2 regions of the Caballeronia sp. NCF2 genome follow, and region 1 is predicted to be linked to the other one. Evidence: riboswitches for the same ligand, from Rfam matches in the RefSeq annotation. Region 1 holds a riboswitch; the other holds the start of a gene.
What was found. A riboswitch is a leader RNA that binds a small molecule or an ion and turns the genes downstream of it on or off. The one in region 1 is predicted to bind cobalamin.
Positions count from the first base shown of each region.

Region 1 (9,556 bases):
TCGCTGCTGTGGAATTTCCGCGTGGCCGCTATCGGCATGCAGGCGCTGTTATGGACGACGCTCGGTCTCGTGTTCGGTGCGCTCGCAGCGCGTGAACTCGAGCGGCCGGCGGTGAGAAGAATGGCTGCGGCGTAAGCGGTTCGGCGTCGCTCATGAAGCCCGCGCTTCGTCAGGAACGCGGGCTTTTCGTTTGCTCTTTCGCCGCACGACGCTTGAGCAATTCATCGAACAGATCGAGCTTCGCGGCATCGTCCATCGATCTGAAGGTCTTGATTTCCTCGCGGCTTCGGAAGCAGCCGAGGCACAGGCCCGTTTCCTGATCGAGCTTGCAGACATCGGTGCATGGCGAGCCGATGGGTTCCTGCGCTTTCGCGCGTTCGATGGTGAAAGCGAGATCGTCTTGCGTCGTTGTCATAGTGATTCGCCGCGAAAGAGCGCAGCGGCCGCGGCCGGATTCGACGGCCAGTAAGCGTGCATGTAAGTGGCCGACACCGAACCATGCCGATAGAGCGCTTCGCCTTCGCTGCCGGTCGTGGCATGAGCGGCCTTGAGCGCCGGCTGCATCGGCGTGTCGAGCGTCGAGTAGTGGAATGTGTGACCGGTCATCGCGCCATGCGTCGTGTCGATGCGCTGCATCGCGAGGCGCGACAGCTTGCGTTGCATCGCCGCGTCGCCGGGAAGGATGCCGAGCATCCCATGCCGCGTGCCTTCGATGTCGGTCAGCGTGTCGAGCAGATACAGCATGCCGCCGCATTCCGCGACCACGGGCTTCGCTCGCTCGACGTGCGCAACGATCGATGCACGCGCGCGTTCGTTCGAAGCGAGCGCCGCGGCATGCAGCTCGGGATAGCCGCCGGGAAGATAGAGCGCGTCGGCATCGTGCGGCGCGGGTTCGTCGGCGAGCGGAGAAAACGTGCTGATGCGCGCGCCCATGGCGATGAGCACATCGACATTCGCCGGATACACGAACGAGAACGCCGCATCGCGAGCGATGGCGATATGCGCACCGTCGAGCAGACGCGGCGGCGCGGGCAGCGTCGCATCGTCGAAATGAACGGGCGGCGGAAGATCGGCGAGCGTCGTTTGCGCGATTGCATCGGCGGCGCGGTCGAGCCGTGCGTCGAGGCCCGCGATTTCATCGGGCTGCGTGAGACCGAGATGACGCTCGGGCAAGGCGATATCGTCCGCATTCGACAGATGGCCGCAATAACGCAAGTCGACGGGGATAGTCTCCGACAACATCTGCGCATGGCGCGCCGATGCAACGCGATTCGCGAGCACGCCATGAAAGGGCACATCTTCGCGATAACGCGCGAGCCCGAACGCAATGGCGCCGAACGTCTGCGCCATGCCGTGCGCGCCGATCACCGCGAGCACCGGTACGTTGAACGTGGCGGCCAGATCGGCGCTGCTCGGCGTGCCGTCGAAGAGACCCATCACGCCTTCGATGAGAATGAGATCGGCCTCGCGCGCGGCCTTGGCGAGCAACGCGCGGCACGCATCGAGCCCGACCATCGACAGATGCAGCGAATAAACGGGCGCGCCGCATGCGTGTTCGAGAATCATCGGATCGAGAAAATCCGGGCCGGTCTTGAACACGCGTACCTTCAGTCCTCGGCGCGTGTGATGACGCGCAAGCGCCGCCGTCACCGTGGTCTTGCCTTGATGCGACGCACTCGCGCCGATGAAGAGAGCGGGGCAGTCGGGCATCGCTCAGAACTCGACGCCGCGTTGCGCTTTCACGCCTTGCTCGCGATACGGATGCTTCACGAGCCGCATTTCCGTGACGAGATCGGCAAGTTCGATCAACGCATCGGGCGCGTGGCGACCGGTCACGACGACATGCAGCATCGCGGGCCGCGCCTTCAGCACGTCGAGCACTTCATCGAGCGGCAGATACTCGTACTTGAGCACGGTGTTGAGTTCGTCGAGCACGACCATCTGATATTCGCCGCTCTCGATCATGCGGCGCGCTTCGTTCCAGCCCTTGCGCGCGGTGGCCATGTCGGCTTCGCGATTCTGCGTGTTCCAGGTGTAGCCATCTCCCATGGTGACGAAATCGCAATGCGCGATTGCGCCGAGGAAATCGCGCTCCGATGTATGCAGCGCGCCCTTGATGAACTGCACGACGCCGAGCTTCATGCCGTGTCCGAGCACGCGCACCGCCATGCCGAACGCGGCCGTTGTCTTGCCCTTGCCGTTGCCGGTATTCACGATCAAAAGGCCTTTCTCGTGATCGGCGGCGGCCTGCTTTTTCTCGTGGCCTTCCTTGCGGCGCTGGGTCATGCGCAGATGCGATTCGGTATCGGTTTTCACGGGAGCTCCAGAGAAAGACGGCCGTATCGTACAACAGGCGGCGGCTTAATTCTGCGCTAACAGACGGCAGGCATCATGCAATCAACGTAATCACCGACTCGAGGAGCAAGCAAATGGACGCGCTCTATCTCTATCTGGAACTCGTCGCGCTTGGCGTTCTCGTCTGGCTTTGCCGCGACAAGTTCAAACCGGTCGTGGCGAAGCCGCTCGCCGAAACGCCGCGTCCGCGCACGACCGCAAGACCGGTATTCATGTTCCGTTCGCGCGGGGCGCATGCATCGCTGCGATCGCGACGGTTACGCCACAATCGATCGTCTTTGGCACGATGAGCGTTCGCGCGTTGCCCGCGAGCAGCGCGCAAGGCTCGCATACGCCATCGACGTTCATATGCGCCATTGCATGATGCGATATCGCCGTGCGCGGCGCTTGCGCGATTTCATCGGCGCCGTAGAAGCGCAATGTCAGACGATGACGCTCGCAGAACGCGAGCAGTCCCGCCTCGTGCCGTTTCGCGTCGATGCTCGCGATGATGGCGATGTCGCCGAACGCAAGCGTGCCCAAAGCGCCGCGCACGGCGTGCTCGATTGCGTCGGCGCTCGCGCCCCGCCTGCAGCCGATCCCCACGGAAAGACGCGTGACAGCGGGCTGATTCATGTGAGCGATGACGGATTCCATGTGCGCCGACCTTACCACCTTTCTTGACGCTCGCGCCCGCCGGGCCTAGACTTTCACGCAGTTTTGGTGCTCGCGCGCGGATTCTCTCGTGCGCAGTTAAACGGGAAGCAGGGCGCGTTCCTTTCGATTCGTCGAACGCACGTCAACCTGCGCTGCCCCCGCAACGGTAAGCGATTCACCGCGCACGGCATTTTCATCGCGTGTACGGGAAGCCGGCTTCGAAGCCACTGCGCGTGAGAAACGCGCGGGAAGGCGAAGCGGCGTCGTCGTCAGCCCGGATACCGGCCAGACTTTGAGCGGGGCTTGCTGTCGCGGGGATGCGGCGCGGCCCATAATCCATAAAAGCGTGCGTTTCCCTTTCATCCAGCCGCGTTGCCAGGCATCGCGCGACATGAAGCGCATGCAACCGAAGCCACGGAGCGACGATGCAAACCCGCAAGATTCCCGTCACGGTCGTGACCGGCTTTCTCGGCAGCGGCAAGACCACACTGATGCGGCATATCCTCTCCAATGCGCAAGGCAAGCGCATCGCGGTGATCGTCAACGAGTTCGGCGAGCTCGGCATCGACGGGGAGATCTTGAAAGGTTGCGGCATCGGTTGCGACGATGAAGCCGGCTCCAAAGACCGCAATCTGTACGAGCTCGCGAACGGTTGTCTCTGCTGCACCGTGCAGGAAGAGTTCTATCCGGTCATGGAACAACTCGTCGAGCGGCGCGAGAGCATCGATCACGTGCTGATCGAAACGTCCGGTCTCGCTTTGCCGAAGCCGCTCGTGCAGGCGTTCAACTGGCCGTCGATCAAGAACGCATTCACCGTCGATGCCGTCGTGACCGTGGTCGATGGACCCGCTGCCGCGAGCGGTCAGTTCGCGGCGAATCCCGTCGCCGTCGATGCGCAACGCAAGGCCGATCCCAATCTCGATCACGAATCGCCGCTGCATGAACTGTTCGAGGACCAGCTTTCGTCTGCCGATCTCGTCATCGTCAACAAGACCGATCTCATGGATGATGAAGCGCTGCGAAAGGTCGAAGCGCTCGTGCGGCCCGAGATTCCGCCCGAAGTGAAGATCGTGCCCGCGCAGATGGGCAGGCTCGATGTGCATACATTGCTCGGTCTCGAATCGGCATCGGAAGAGACGATTCATTTGCGGCACGATCATCACGGTTCGCCCGATGAAGCAGGCCACGCCGATCATCATCATGACGAGTTCGATTCGGTCGTCGTGCATGGCAACGTCGAATCGCGCGAGCAGGCGCTGGCCGCGCTGCATGCGCTCGTCGAGCAGCACACGATCTATCGCGTGAAGGGTTTCGCTGCGTTGCCGGGCGCGGCGATGCGGCTCGTCGTGCAAGGCGTCGGACGACGCTTCGACAGTTACTTCGACCGCCGCTGGGAAGCGGGCGAAGCGAAGACCCAAAGCCGCTTCGTGCTGATCGGCGAAGACCTCGAACGCGCGACGCTGCAACGCGCGTTCGACGCCGCGCTCGCGAGCGCGCCCGTGCAGGCGTAACCGCGATGCATCTGCTCCGCACGACGCCGGGAGGCTTCGTCGACGACGCGCAGGGCGTCATGCGTATCGATCAGACGAGCGCGCCGATCGTCGTGCTCAGCTCCGCCGATACGACGCTCGCGTTGCTCGCGAGCGCGTTTCCGCGTCTCGAGCCGGGCTTTCCCGACGTGCGGCTCGCGAATCAATCGTTTCTGCGTCAGCCCGCATCGGTCGATTTCTATGTCGACGATGTATTGCGTCACGCGAAGGTCGTGATCGTCGATCATCTCGGCGGCGAATCGTACTGGCCGTACGGCATCGAGCGGCTCGTCGCGCTCGCGAAAGAGCGCAAGCAGATGCTCGCGATGTTTTCGGGCGATCTCACCGAGGACCCGAATCTTATCGGCAAGAGCACGGCCGATGCAGCGTTTTGCCGCGAGCTGTCGCGCTATCTGCGCGAAGGCGGCGCGCGCAATGCCGAGGAGTTTCTACGCGCGATCGCGCATCGCGCGTTCGGCTTCGGGCGCGAGCCGCAGCCGCCGAGTCCGCTGCCCGCCGTCGCGATCTATCATCCCGAGCGCGATATCGCGGTCATCGACGACTGGCAGGCGCGCTGGACCGAAGGCGCGGGCGTCGCCGCGATCCTGTTTTACCGCGCGCATTTGCAATCGGGCAATACGGCCGTGTTCGATGCGCTCATCGAAGCGCTCGAAAAGGAAGGCATGAATCCGTTGCCGATCGCGATTTCGTCGCTCAAGGAAAGCGTGAACCGCGAAGTGGTCGAGCGTTTGTGCGCGCAGCATCGCGCATCGCTCGTATTGAACACGACGGCTTTTGCGGCGAGCGTGATCGGCGAGGACGAAGCATTCGAAGTCGCGGGCGATGCGCCCGTGCTGCAAGTCATCCTGAGCGGCGGCAATCGCGATGACTGGCAGAAGGACAATCACGGCCTGAATTCGCGCGACGTCGCCATGCATGTCGCGCTTCCCGAAGTCGATGGCCGCATCATCACGCGCGCCGTGAGTTTCAAGGGGCTCGCATATCACTGCAAGCATACGCAGGTGGATGTCGTGCGCTATCAGGCCGACGCGGAGCGCGTGCGCTTCGTCGCCGAACTGAGCCGGCGGTGGTCCAAGCTGCGTCATACGCGGAACGCGCAGAAGCGCATCGCGCTCGTGCTGGCGAACTACCCGGCGAGCGAAGGGCGCATCGGCAATGGCGTGGGACTCGATACGCCCGCATCCGCGATCAACATTCTGTCGATGCTCGCGCGAGAAGGCTATCGCGTCGGCACCATGCCGGCGAACGGCGATGCGCTCATCGCCGCGTTGACGGAAGGCGTGACCAACGATCCCGTCGTCCGCGATATGCGCCCTGCGTTGCAGAGTCTTTCGCTCGATGACTATCTCGACGCGTATCGCACACTGCCCGCCGATGCGCGCGCCGCGCTCGAAAAAACCTGGGGCGCACCCGAAGACGACCCGACGATCAGACGCGGCCGTTTCATGATCGCGGGCTATCGCTGCGGGGAAGTGTTCATCGGCATTCAGCCTTCGCGTTCGCGGCAGCGCAACGATTACGCGAGCTATCACGATGCCGAACTCGTGCCGCCGCATTCCTATCTCGCGTTCTATTTCTGGCTGCGTCTGCGCTTTCAGGCGGATGCGCTCGTGCATGTCGGCAAGCACGGCAATCTCGAATGGCTGCCGGGAAAGAGCGTCGCGTTGTCGTCATCGTGCTGGCCGGATGCGATTCTCGGACCGATGCCGCATCTCTATCCGTTCATCGTCAACGATCCGGGCGAAGGCAGTCAGGCGAAGCGCCGCGCGCAGGCCGTGATCATCGATCATCTGATGCCGCCGCTCACGCGCGCCGAGAACTATGGGCCATTGCAGGATCTCGAGCGTCAGGTCGACGAATACTACGAAGCGTTGATGGTCGATGTGCGCCGCGCGAAGCTGCTGCGCAAGACGATTCTCGCGAACATCGTCGAGAACCGGCTGCACGAGGAACTCGGGCTGGATGCGCCACGCGATACCGTGGGTGAAGACGCGTTGCTCACGCGCGCCGATGCCTATCTCTGCGAACTGAAGGAAGCGCAGATTCGCGACGGCCTGCATGTATTCGGTGTCTCGCCGCAAGGCGTGCAACGACGCGACACGCTGCTCGCGCTCGGCCGCTTTCCGATCGGCGACGGCCAGGGCGCGAACGCGAGCCTGATCGTCGCGATCGCACGGGATCTGCAATTGCCCGATATCTTCGATCCGCTCGATGCGGATTGGGCCGCGCCGTGGACCGGCCCGCGTCCGCAAGCACTTGCCGATGTGAGTGAAGCGCCGTGGCGTCATCAAGGCGATACGCGCGAGCGCCTCGAATCGTTAGCGATGCAACTATTGTCCGATGCTGACGCAGCCGCGCCCGGACCGCGTGCATCGCTCGTGCTCGAACGTCTGCGTGGCGATGTGCTCGCGCGGCTCGATGCGTGCGGCCCGCAAGAGCTGACGCAACTGAAGCGAGGTCTCGAAGGCCGTTTCGTGCCGCCGGGTCCGAGCGGCTCGCCTTCGCGCGGCAGACCGGACGTGCTGCCCACCGGCCGCAACTTCTATTCCGTCGATACGCGCGCATTGCCGACGCAAGCCGCATGGTCGCTCGGCGTAAAGTCGGCGAACGCATTGGTCGAACGCCATGTGCAGGATCACGGCGATTTTCCGCGGGCAATCGGCTTGTCGGTGTGGGGCACGGCGACGATGCGGACCGGCGGCGACGATATCGCGCAGGCGTTCGCGTTGATCGGCGTGCGGCCCAAGTGGGCGGCGGGCAGTCATCGCGTGACCGACTTCGAGATTCTGCCGATCTCGATCTTCAACCGGCCGCGCATCGACGTGACATTGCGCGTATCGGGCTTCTTCCGCGATGCGTTCGCGAATCTCATTCATCTCTTCGATGCGGCGGTGCAGGCCGTCGCCGAATTGGACGACGAGCCCGCCGATGTCAACCCGATCCGCGCGCGCATCCTTCGTGAGCGCGACGAGCTGATCGCGCGCGGCATCGAGACGAAGGACGCGCGGCGTCGAGCGGGCTGGCGCGTGTTCAGCACGAAGCCGGGCGCATACGGCGCGGGTCTGCAGGAACTGATCGACGCAAAGCAATGGCAGACCGATGCGGATCTTTCCGCCGCGTATCAAAGCGCGGGCGGCTACGCGTATTCGCAATCGGGCGATGGCGTCGAAGCACGCGCGAGCTTCGGCGCGCGGCTATCGACGCTCGATGTCGTCGTGCAGAACCAGGACAATCGCGAACACGATCTGCTCGATTCGAACGACTATCACCAGTTCCAGGGCGGCATGGTCGCGGCCGTGCGCTATCTGTCGGGCGTGCAGCCGCAGACGTATAACGCCGATCACAGCAATCCCGCTGCGCCGCGCGTTCGCACGCTGAACGAAGAGATTGCGCGCGTGGTGCGTTCACGCGTGGTCAATCCGAAGTGGATCGATGGCGTGAAGCGGCACGGTTACAAGGGCGCGTCCGAACTCGCGGCGACCGTCGATTACCTGTTCGGCTACGACGCCACCGCGCGCGTCGTGTCGGATCATCAGTACGCGCTGGTCACCGATGCCTATGTGAACGATGCCGACACGCGCGAGTTCATTGCGCAGCACAATCCGCACGCGTTGCAATCGATCTGCGAGCGTCTGCTCGAAGCGATGCAACGCGGTCTGTGGCAGCAACCCGCTGGCTATCGCGAGCAGGTCGAACGGCATCTGCTCGATGTCGAACAGCACATCGAAGGCCGACATTCTTGAACGAATCCATCACATCTGCCGTGTTTCCTTTTTCGGCGCTCGTCGCACAGGCGCCCTTGCAGCAGGCGCTTTTGCTCGCGGCCGTCGATCCTTCGATCGGCGGCGTGCTCGTGAGCGGGCCGCGCGGCACCGCGAAATCCACCGCGACGCGCGCACTCGCGGAGTTGCTGCCCGAAGGGAAGCTCGTGACCTTGCCGCTCGGCGCGAGCGAGGAACAGTTGATCGGCACGCTCGACATCCAAAGCGCATTGCGCGACGGCGGTGTGAAGTTTTCTCCGGGCCTGCTTGCGAAGGCGCATCGGGGCGTGCTGTATGTCGATGAAGTGAATCTCCTGCCGAATCCGCTCGTCGATCAGTTGCTCGATGTTGCGGCGAGCGGCGTGAACATCGTCGAGCGCGATGGCATTTCGCATCGGCACGACGCGCGCTTCGTGCTGATCGGCACGATGAATCCGGAAGAGGGCGAGTTGCGGCCGCAATTGCTCGATCGTTTCGGTCTTGCCGTGGAGATGAACAATTGCTTCGATGCGCTCGTGCGGCAACGTATCGTCAAGGCGCGTCTTGCATTCGATGCCGATCCTGATGCGTTTCGCGCGCGGCATCGCGACGAGCAGGCTTCGCTGGAATCGCGCATTCACGCGGCGCGCGCGGCATTGTCGTCATTCGATTTCGATGATCCGGTTCATGCGCGCGTGAGCGAGCTTTGCATCGAGGCGCATGTCGACGGCTTGCGTGCGGACATCGTCATGCTGCGCGCGGCGCGTGCGCTGGCTGCGTTGGAGGAAGCAGCGGGCGTGAACGTCACGCACGTCGAACGCGTCGCCGATGCGGTGCTCAAGCATCGGCGAAGAGAAGGGGAAGCGCCTTCACGCGAACCGGCAGGCCGCGAGTCGACGTCGCCCGATGCAGGCTCGAACCAAGCGGATTGGGGCTACATGCCGCCGGAGCCGACGGGAACCGCGAAGGTCAAGCAAGTGAGGCCGCTCGCCGCAAAAAAAGCCTGAACCATCGAAGGCGCGACGCGAATGCCTTCGACACAAGGCATCGTCTTCGATGGAACGAAGCGTTCGCGAAAGGCCGCAGCGCGACGCGCGAGGGCGAAGTCAGCGCGTCGATCGACTGGATGGCGACATTGCGCGCAAAGCGTTCCGCGCGCTTTGCTACGGAGCATTTGCGATACCGGCGCACGCAGGGCGACGGTGCGGTGCTGCATTGTTTTCTGCTCGATTGCTCCGGCTCGATGCTCGCCGGCGAGCGCCTTGCGCGCGCGAA
Region 1 covers NZ_JALQDN010000054.1:131,174-140,729, reverse strand. Annotated here, with positions in the region: gene NCS02_RS18285 (CbtA family protein) at 1-135, shown strand, start outside; gene NCS02_RS18280 (DUF1289 domain-containing protein) at 170-415, opposite strand; gene NCS02_RS18275 (cobyrinic acid a,c-diamide synthase CobB) at 412-1,710, opposite strand; gene cobO (cob(I)yrinic acid a,c-diamide adenosyltransferase) at 1,714-2,316, opposite strand; gene NCS02_RS18265 (cobalamin biosynthesis protein) at 2,566-2,970, opposite strand; cobalamin riboswitch at 3,038-3,295, shown strand; gene cobW (cobalamin biosynthesis protein CobW) at 3,417-4,502, shown strand; gene cobN (cobaltochelatase subunit CobN) at 4,508-8,284, shown strand; gene NCS02_RS18250 (magnesium chelatase ATPase subunit I) at 8,281-9,288, shown strand; gene NCS02_RS18245 (vWA domain-containing protein) at 9,408-9,556, shown strand, end outside.

Region 2 (10,318 bases), on a different contig from region 1:
CGCCGCGTTACGCGTCGTCGCTCGAGTATGTGCCGATCGCGCGCGAGCCGCTGATGATCGCGATGTCCGAGAAGCAGGCGCAAGAGCTGAATTCGAGCGAAGACGAACCCGTCGACCTGCACGATCTCGCCGCCGCGCCGCTCGTCGTCTTTCCGAGGCGTCTCGCGCCCGGCTTGCACGACATCATCATGGGCTGCTATGGCGCGGCCGGGCTCACGCCGCGTATCGGCCAGGAGGCGATCCAGATGCAGACCATCGTGAGCCTCGTGTCCGCCGGCATGGGCGTCGCGCTCGTGCCGCAATCGCTGCGTCATCTAAGGCGCACGGGCGTCGTGTATCGTCCGCTTCTCGATCCCGGTCCTTTCGTGGAAACGGGGCTGGTATGGCGGATCGCGGAAGTGAGTCCGGTGCTCGCCGGGTTCATCGAAATCGTCCGTTCGAGGGCCGAAAGCGCCGGTTCTGTATGATTCGCCCCTGTAGCCCGCTTAAAGATTCCCACATCAGAATGCTCATACATCCCAATTTCGATCCCATCGCGATTCATCTCGGACCGCTCGCCGTGCGCTGGTACGGCCTCATGTACCTGGTGGCGTTCGTGTCGGCCATCGTCATCGGCCGGTTGCGGCTGCGGCTGCCTTATGTCGCCGCGCAAGGCTGGACCGTGAAGGACATCGACGACATGCTGTTCTACGGCGTGCTCGGCACGATTCTGGGCGGGCGCATTGGCTACGTGCTGTTTTACAAGGCCAGTTATTACGCCGCGCATCCGCTCGATATCTTCAAGGTATGGGAAGGCGGGATGTCGTTTCACGGCGGCTTTCTCGGCGTGACGCTCGCGATGGTGCTGTTCGCGTATCACCGCAAGCGCACGTGGCTGCAGGTGACGGATTTCGTCGCGCCGATGGTGCCGCTCGGTCTCGCGGCGGGGCGACTCGGCAATTTCATCAACGGCGAGCTGTGGGGCCGCGTGACGGACCCGAACGCGCCGTGGGCGATGCTCTTCCAGAACTCGACGAACGACGACGCCGTGTGGCTCTCGAAGAATCCGCAGCTCGACGCGCAGTATCACCTCACGGAAATTTTTCAGCGTTACCACATGCTGCCGCGTCATCCGTCGCAGTTGTACGAAATCGCGCTGGAAGGGCTCGTGCTGTTCATCGTGATCTGGACGTTCTCGCGCAAGCAGCGTCCGGTCGGCGCGATTTCGGCGCTGTTCCTGATCGGTTATGGACTCGCGCGCTTCACCGTGGAATTCGCGCGTGAGCCGGACGATTATCTCGGCTTGCTCGCGCTCAATCTCTCGATGGGCCAATGGCTTTCGCTGCCGATGATCGTCGCCGGCGTGGTAATGATGGTGTGGGCCTACAAGCGCAATCTGCGCCTGCCGCCCGAATCCGCAAAGGCTTGAGGAAAGAGCGGGGCGGTCGAACGCCGCCCCGCGTGAACAGCGTGAGCGACGTTTAGCGTCCCATTTGTACGGAGCCGGAAACGTCGACTGTCACCGTGGTCGTGCCGGCTTCCATCGCGATCGGGGCCATCTTCGCATCGGCGCTCATCGCGCGCGATTGCATCATCATGACGGGACGCGGCTGCGCGCCGCTCCGTCCGACATTCACTTCCCGAATCGTGAAATTGCTGTAGCCGAAGCCTTGCGCGGCGCTTTGCGCCTGCTTGCGGAACGAATCGATGGCTTGCGAGACGAGCTTTTGCTCGGCCGCGCGCTGCGCTTCGGGCGACAGCGAGAACGCGACGCTACCCACTTGCATCGACGAACTCATCTTGCCCGCGAGCTTCGATGCCGCCGCGAAGTCATGCGATTCGAGCACGACTTCCGTGCGCCCGCGCCACGCGGAAATCTTGCCGTCGCGATCCGTCGACGGATAGACGGTGAACGAGCCGCTCTTCGCGGTCACGCCGTCGACACCTTTGGCTTCGCGTAACGCGGCCTCGGCGCGCTGATTGAGCGTGCTGGTGAGCGACGACGGATCGGCCGCTTCCTGTTCGTAGAAGAGCGTGATGTTGACGACATCCTGCGGCACTTGCGCGCTCGCTTGTGCGGAGAGCGAGAGCACGCCCGAGGGCTGTGGCTGCGTTATCACCGTCTGCGCAGCGGCGGTTTGAGACAACGTAAGCGCGGCACCGGACATCGCGAGCAGGGCGAAGGCGGCGGCGGTTTTCTTATTGAGCATCGAAGGACTCCGTGACATCGCGTACGTGCGACGGGATTTAGTCGCATTCGTGAAGTCGTAAGTTCCTTGTTAGACGAGGTGCTCGGTAATAAATCGCCATTGCGCTTCGGTCACGGGCGTGATCGAGAGCCGGTTGCCGCGCGCGAGCACTTGCATGTCGGCAAGCTCTGGATGTTCGCGCAACGCGGCGAGCGATATGAGCGGCGTCTTCTTCACGAACTTCACGTCGACGAGCATCCAGCGCGGCGTTTCCTGCGTCGATTTCGGATCGTAGTAATCGCTCTTCGGATCGAATTGCGTGGGATCCGGATACGCCGTCGAGCACACTTTCGCGATGCCCGCGATGCCCGGCTCCGGGCAGCTCGAATGATAGAAGAGCACGCCGTCGCCGATCTGCATCTGATCGCGCATGAAGTTGCGCGCCTGATAGTTGCGTACGCCCGTCCACGGCAAGGTTTTTTTCGGCGCGTGCGCGAGATGATCGATGCTCGCTTCGTCCGGTTCGGACTTCATCAGCCAGTAGCGCATGGTCGTGTGCATGAATCGAAGAGCGAACGGCAGGGACAAACGAAAACGGCATCGGAAAAACCGATGCCGTTTCTTGAATGAGGTCCCCGCCACAGCCGCTAGGCCGGCATCCTGAACCTGGGTTCAAGATTGGTCGCGGTAAGCAACACTTCGGGTACATCGGACTAGCGACGCGCGCGCCCGTGCTGCAAGGTTCCGCAACCGTGCCAATGTAGCATTGGTTCAAGGAATATATGACCTTGGCGTACCAGGCAGGGAAACGTCACTCTACACCAATCGTTTGCCTTCTGCAGCCTCTTCACGCTACTTCGGCAGTTTCTTTTTTCGATTGACATTGCGCGCTGATTGACTCGACGCGCATCTGCCTTATTGCGCTTCGTGTTGCGCAATGACCGCGCCCAATTGCTCGTTCATCGAGTGCATCGTGCGGCGGATTTCTTCGGCGGGGAAGGCCTCGCCGTGACGCACGCTGTCCTGCAGCTTAAGCAATTCCGACGCCAGCGAAAGCGCCGCCATCACCGCGATGCGATCCGTGCCGCGCACGCTGCTTGCATTGCGCACTTTGTTCATTTCGGCGTCGACGCGCGCGACGGCTTCACGCAATGCGCCTTCGGTTTCCGGCGAGCACGCGAGACGATACGGCTGCCCGAGAATGGATACTTCGATCTGCGTGGTCGTCATGCCTTCTCTCCCTGATGATGCTCGCCGTGCAATTCCGTTTCATGTGCTTCCTGGGAATCGGCTTCGAGGAGATCGAGTTGATTGTCGGACTCGGCATGTTGCGCGGACTTGCCGCGCGGCAGCTTTTCGAGAATCGCGTTCAGGCGGATTTGCGCGTCGTCGATTTTCGCGGACAGCGAATCGCGTTCGGACTGCAGCGTATCGCGCTCTTCGCGCACTTGCGCGAGCTCGGCCTGCACGTTCGCATAGTCGGCGCGCAGCTGTTCGAGTTGTTCCTGCAGCGCTTGATGCGCCTGCTTGTGGCGCTCGCTGATCTGGATCAGCCGGCCGATGTTTCCTGACAGTGATTCGAGTTCGTTGAGCATGTGCTGCGTCCTCTAAAGACCTCGCATTTTAGCGCGGTTCAACGGAGCTTCCGATAAATGTCTCGTTTCGAGACGTAACAACACGCGATCTAGCGCTTAATCCTTCGAATCAAGCGCATGTCGCGATGCATTCGTGTGCAGAAAACGCGAGCGCCCCGCAACGCTCGTGATGACAGGCCGGCCGCTTCTCTTTCGCTTCTCGTTCGATTCGTCATGCGCCGCGCCAGTCTGCCCGCGCGGTTTTCTTGACGGCCCCGAACCGCGCTCCTACACTTGCCGCACTTTTGGTGCTCGCATCCGCGGATCTCGTGGATGCAGTCAAACGGGAAACAGGGAGCGAAGTCGCCGCAATCGACGACGAGCCAACCTGTGCTGCCCCCGCAACGGTAAGCGACCGCAACGCAAGTTGCAAGTCGTCTCATGCGCGTTTTTGCCGCGCGAGCGTGTCGAAATTCGTCGCACGCGCGCGACTGCAAGAAACGTGTCGATGCCACTGCGCGCCATGCGCGGGAAGGCGAGACGATTGATCGCCAGCCCGGATACCGGCCGGAGTCCGACGCATCGGCGCGCATGGCGCGGTGCGTTCGTCGCGCATCGTCCTCGCGGGGAGCGGGGTCGCGCTCACGCGAAACGGAACACTTCACACATGGTATTGCCACTGGCCGCGCTCAGAAGCGGTCTCTCCCGTCATGGCGCGCTCGTTGCGGCCATCGGCGCCTTGCCGTTCGCCGGCGCTGCACAGGCGGCCCAGACGGAAGACAGCACGCAAACGCTTGCGCCCGTCGTCGTCACATCGACGCGCGCGCCGCAGCCGCTTGCCGAATCGATTCCGCAGACATCGCTTTTTGACGAGCAGGACATCGCCGATGCAAACACAAGCGACGCGCTCGGACTCGTCGCGCTCGCGCCCGGCGTGCAGATCACGCGCAACGGCGGACCGGGCTCGAACTCGGGGCTTTTCATACGCGGTGCGGCGTCGTCGCAATCGCTCGTGCTGATCGACGGCGTGCGCGTCGAATCGGCGTCGCTCGGCGCGGCACAGCTATCGCAATTGATGCTCGACCAGATCGGGCGCGTCGAGGTCGTGAACGGCAACGTGTCGGCGCTCTATGGATCGAATGCGATTGGCGGCGTCGTGCAGATCTTCACGAAGGAAGGCGAGGCGCATCCGCCGCGCTTCAACTTCGAGGCGGAGTACGGCAGCTATCACACGCAGCGGCAATCGGCGGGCGTGAGCGGCGCGCTCGACAAGGACGGCCGCACGACCTTCAGCGTGAACGTCTCGCGCGAGAAAACCGACGGCTTCTCGTCGATCGATCCGGGAATCGCGCCCGGCGCCAATCCGAACGCGAACGGCTATCTGAACGAGAGCGTCGCGGCGACGCTGCGTCACGAGTTCAGCGACAAGTGGGACGCGGGCGTGCGCTTCCTGCAATCGAACGGCATCAACAGTTTCGACGATGCCTATGGCCAGCCGACCGATATCAACGAAACGCACGATCGCGTGCGCTCGGCGTCGGTGTTCGCGAACGGCCGCGTCACGGATAACTGGACGACGCACTTCACGATCGCGCAGGGACAGGACCGCGCGAACATCGAGCAGAACGGCGTCTATACGAGCCGTTTCGATTCGGAGAACCGGCAATATACGTGGCAGAACGACGTGCGGATCAGCGACGCGCACAAGCTGCTCTTCGGCTACGAGCATCTCGATCAGACGCTCGATTCCGATCAGTTCAGCGCGCCCGACCGTCATGTGAATTCGATGTTCGCGGGTTACGTGGGGCACATCGGCGCGAACGAGTTGCAGGCGAATCTGCGCCGCGATCAGTATTCCGATTTCGGCGGCGCGAACAGCTACTATCTGGGCTACGCGTATAACTTCGACGCGCACTGGAAGGCGAGCGCGAGCTATTCGGCCTCGTTTCGCGCGCCGAGCTTCGACGATCTCTACTATCCGCTGAGCGGCAATCCGTCGATTCAGCCGGAGCGCAGTCATTCGGTCGAGGCGGCGTTGCAGTACGCATCGAATGCGCTCGGCGTGGTGCGCGTGACGCTTTTTCAGACGCGCTATTCGAATTTGATCGATTACGTGTCCGACGGCGGCTTCTACTATGTCGCGCAGAACGTCGGGCGCGCGAAGGTGCAGGGCATCGAGGGATCGTGGGCGGGGCACGTCGGCGCAACGGATGTGCGCGCGGGCGTCACGTTCCAGAATCCCGTCGACGAAACGAATCACGAGGATTTGACGCGGCGCGCGCGGCATTTCGCGACGCTGACGGCGCATCGCACGATCGGGCCGTGGCGCGTCGGTGGCGAATGGATCGTGAGCGGTCAACGCAGCGATTACGATTCGACGCTCGCGGGCTACGGCATCGTGAATCTGTCGGCGCGCTACGACATCTCGAAGTCGTGGTACGTCACGGCGCGCATCGACAACCTGTTCGACAAGGACTATGAACTTGCGTACTCGTACAACACGCCACGACGCGGCGCGTACATCACGTTGGGCTGGCATCCGTCGTGAGCCGCGTGGCTGAACGTCCGCGCGCGATGAACGCGAGCCGCGCCACCGCGATCTGGATCGCGCTCGGCGCAGCGACGCTCGTCGTGCTGGTCGCGTCGCTCGCGATGGGCAGCGTCGCGTTGCCCGTATCGCGCGCGATCGGCGCGCTCTTTCACGCGCACTCGGCGACGCCCGATATCGCCGATGACATCGTGCTGACCTTGCGTCTGCCGCGCGCGCTCGCGGGCTTCGCGTCGGGCGCATTGCTCGCGTTCGCCGGCGCGCTGCTGCAAGTGCTGTTGCGCAATCCGCTGGCGGAACCGTACGTGCTCGGCGTATCCGGCGGCGCGGCAACCTTCGCGCTTGCCGCGATGCTCGGGTCGCTGCCGTGGTGGGGCGTAGATATCGCGGCTTGCGCGGGCGCGTTCGCATCGATCGTTCTGGTCCTCGGACTCGCGCGCAAGGACTTGTGGCAAAGCGGACAGGACGCATCGCCGAGGCTCTTGCTGACGGGTGTCGTGATCGCATCGGGATGGGGCGCGCTCATCACGCTGATCCTGAGCGTCGCGCCCGAGAACCGTTTGCGCGGCATGATCTTCTGGCTGACGGGCGATCTCAACGGCGCGGCGGCGCCATGGCCCGCGCTGATCGCGCTCGCCGTCGTGCTCGCGGTCATCGTTCCCGTCGCACCGCAACTGAACGTGCTCTTGCGCGGCGATACGACCGCGCGCGCGCTCGGCGTGCCGGTCGAGCGCTTGCGTCTGCGCGTGTATCTCGTCGCATCGATCGCGGCGGCGGCCGCCGTGACGACGGCGGGCACCATCGGCTTCGTCGGGCTCGTCGTGCCGCATCTGCTGCGCCTCGCGTTCGGCAACGATCAGCGCATGCTCGTGCCCGCCGCCGCGCTCGCGGGCGGACTCGCGGTGATGGCCGCCGATCTCGTCGCGCGCACGGTGATCGCGCCCGCGCAATTGCCGGTCGGCGTCGTCACGGCATTGATCGGCGTCCCGATGTTCCTGTGGATGCTGCTGCGGAGGCCGCGATGATTTTGCGGCTCGACGCCATCGTGCTTCGCGCGGGTAAGCGCACGCTCATCGACGGGCTCACGCAGTCGATCGAAGCGGGCGAAATGTGGTGCATCGCCGGGCCGAACGGCGCGGGCAAGACGACGCTCATCAACGTGCTCGCCGGGATTGCGAAAGCCGCATCGGGCAGCGTGTCGCTCGACGGCCGCGCGCTCGCGTCATGGCGCGCGACGGAACTCGCGCGCGCGCGCGCTTTGATGCCGCAAGCCGCGCACGACGCCTTCAGCGCGAGCGTGCTCGATACCGTGCTGCTCAACCGCTTTCCGCATCTCACCGGCTGGGGCTGGGAGAGCGACGAGGATCGCGCCGCCGCGTACGCCGCGCTCGAAACGTTGGGTCTCGCATCGTTCGCGTCGCGCGACGTGCTGACGCTTTCCGGCGGCGAACGCCAGCGTGTCGCGCTCGCCGCCGTGCTGTGCCAGAACGCGCCGCTGCTGTTGCTCGACGAACCGCTTTCGCATCTCGACCTGCATCATCAGATCGATTGCCTGCACGCGTTGCGCGACGCGGCGCGCGCGCACAAGCGCACCGTAATCTTCTCGTGCCACGATCTGAATCTCGCGCGCCGTTTCGCGACGCACGCGCTTCTGCTCGACGGGAACGGCGGCGCTCATGCGGGACTCGTCGCCGACGTGCTCACGGCCGAACGCGCCAGCGCCGCATTCGGCTATCCGCTCGCGTTGATTCGCGATGGCGAGCACGAAGCGCTCGTGCCTTCCATCCCTCGCTCATGAAAGGAATTCCGATGTCCACGAATAACGGCATCCCGATGCCCCGCGCGCTCGACCGCGCCATCGAAGGCGAACTGCGCCGCATCATCGACACGAAGACGAAGCCGCCCGGCAGTCTCGGGCGGCTCGAAGACATCGCGCTGCAAATGGGCCTGATTCAACGCACGGCGAAGCCGCGCATCGAGCGTCCCGCGATGATCGTCTTCGCGGGCGATCACGGCATCGCGAAAGAGGGCGTGAGCTCGTATCCGCAGGAAGTGACCGCGCAGATGGTCGCGAATTTTCTGGCGGGCGGCGCTGCGATCAACGCGCTGTCGCGCTCGGTCGGCATGACGCTCGAAGTCGTCGATGCGGGCGTCGCGACGCCGATTCCCATCGATCATGGATACGAGCGTCTGTCGCTCGGGCTCGGCACGCGCAACTTCGCGCACGAACGCGCGATGTCGCGCGAGACCGCGCTCGAAGGCATCGCGCGCGGCGCGGCGCGCGTGCGGCATCACGCGTCGCTCGGCACGAACGTGATCGGCTTCGGCGAAATGGGCATCGCGAATACGTCGGCGGCGGCATGTTTGATGAGCCGTCTGTGCGTTCTTTCGATCGACGAGTGCGTCGGGCGCGGCACCGGTCTCGACGAGCGAGGACTCGCGCACAAGCGCGAGGTGCTGTCTAAAGCGCTCGCGCTGCATCGCGATGAAGGCGATGCGATCGACACGCTCGCGACCTTCGGCGGCTTCGAAATCGCGATGATGACGGGCGCGTATCTCGCCGCCGCGTGCGCGGGCATGACGATACTCGTCGATGGTTTCATCGCGACTTCCGCGTTGCTGGTTGCATCGAAGATGGCGCCTGACGTGCTCGACTATTGCGTGTTCGCGCATGCATCGAACGAGACGGGGCATCGCCGGATGCTCGCGCATTTCGGTGCCGCGCCGCTGCTGCAACTCGAGTTGCGTCTGGGCGAAGGCACGGGCGCGGCGCTCGCGTTGCCGATCCTGCGCGCGGCCGTCGCGTTCGTCGACGAAATGGCGAGCTTCGAGTCGGCGGGCGTCTCGAATAAAGCCGACTGAGATGCGCCCGCTCGACGAACTGCGCTATTTCTTCACCGCGCTCGGCTATTTCACGCGCGTGCCGGTGCCGCGCTGGGTCGGCTTCGAGCGCGACTATCTGAACGCGGCGGCGCGCTATTTTCCGCTCGTCGGCGCGATGGTCGGCGGCGTCGCGGCGCTGGTGTATCTCGCGGCGTTGCGCGTGTTTCCGGCGGGCATCGCGGTGCTGCTTTCGATGGCCGCGACGCTCGTCTTGACCGGCGCGTTTCACGAAGACGGACTCGCCGATTGCGTCGATGCCTTCGGCGGCGCATACACGCGCGAGGACGCGTTACGCATCATGCACGACTCGCGCATCGGCGCGTTCGGCGCGATTGCGTTGATGATCGCGCTCGCGCTGAAATGGCAGACGCTCGCCGCATTGCCGCCGCAACGCGTCGCGTGGACGATGATCGCCGCGCACGCCGCGAGCCGCGCGTTCGCAATCAGCTATCTCGTCACGCTCGATTACGTGCGCGCCGAAGGCAAGGCGAAGCCGGTCGCGCAGCGCATGAGCGTGTCGTCGTTCGCGCTGGCGCTCGCGTTCGGCCTGCCGTGGCTCTTCGTGACCGACTGGAAGCTCGCGTGCGTGACGATCGTCGCGCTGATCGTTCTGCGCTTGTTCATCGGACGGTACTTCGTGCGGCGCATTGGCGGTTACACGGGCGATTGCCTCGGTTTCGCGCAGCAAGTGTTCGAGATCGCGATCTATCTCATAGGGCTCGCATGGATCTCGTCCTGATCCGGCATCCGGAAGTCGCCGTCGATGCGGGCGTTTGCTACGGGCAAACCGATGTGCCTTTGCAGCGCGATGCGCGCGAATCGGCGAGCGCGTTGACGGCGCGCATGAAGGCGCTGAACGTGCCCCCATGCGTCGATGGATGGCACGCGAGTCCGCTCGTGCGTTGCGCTTCGATCGCGCGTGCGCTGGGCGGCGACGTTCATCTCGACGCACGTCTGGCCGAAATGCACTTCGGCGCGTGGGAAGGGCGCGCGTGGGACGCGATCGATCGCGCGCTGATCGATGCATGGGCCGACGATATCGCCCATGCGCGTCCGCACGGCGGCGAGAGTCTCGCGCAGTTCGCGCATCGCGTGATCGCGTGGTTCGATGCGACGTGTGTCGATGAACGGGCCGTGCATGTCGT
Region 2 covers NZ_JALQDN010000006.1:31,763-42,080, forward strand. Annotated here, with positions in the region: gene NCS02_RS03575 (LysR family transcriptional regulator) at 1-467, shown strand, start outside; gene lgt (prolipoprotein diacylglyceryl transferase) at 506-1,408, shown strand; gene NCS02_RS03585 (SIMPL domain-containing protein) at 1,461-2,189, opposite strand; gene NCS02_RS03590 (EVE domain-containing protein) at 2,259-2,717, opposite strand; RNA gene ssrS (6S RNA) at 2,797-2,978, opposite strand; gene NCS02_RS03600 (cell division protein ZapA) at 3,084-3,398, opposite strand; gene NCS02_RS03605 (ATPase) at 3,395-3,763, opposite strand; cobalamin riboswitch at 4,031-4,328, shown strand; gene NCS02_RS03610 (TonB-dependent receptor domain-containing protein) at 4,410-6,290, shown strand; gene NCS02_RS03615 (FecCD family ABC transporter permease) at 6,287-7,315, shown strand; gene NCS02_RS03620 (ABC transporter ATP-binding protein) at 7,312-8,088, shown strand; gene cobT (nicotinate-nucleotide--dimethylbenzimidazole phosphoribosyltransferase) at 8,100-9,152, shown strand; gene NCS02_RS03630 (adenosylcobinamide-GDP ribazoletransferase) at 9,154-9,912, shown strand; gene NCS02_RS03635 (histidine phosphatase family protein) at 9,897-10,318, shown strand, end outside.
Region 2: it holds a riboswitch for cobalamin, as region 1 does, so the genes downstream of both, NCS02_RS03610 (TonB-dependent receptor domain-containing protein) here and cobW (cobalamin biosynthesis protein CobW) in region 1, are expected to answer to the same signal.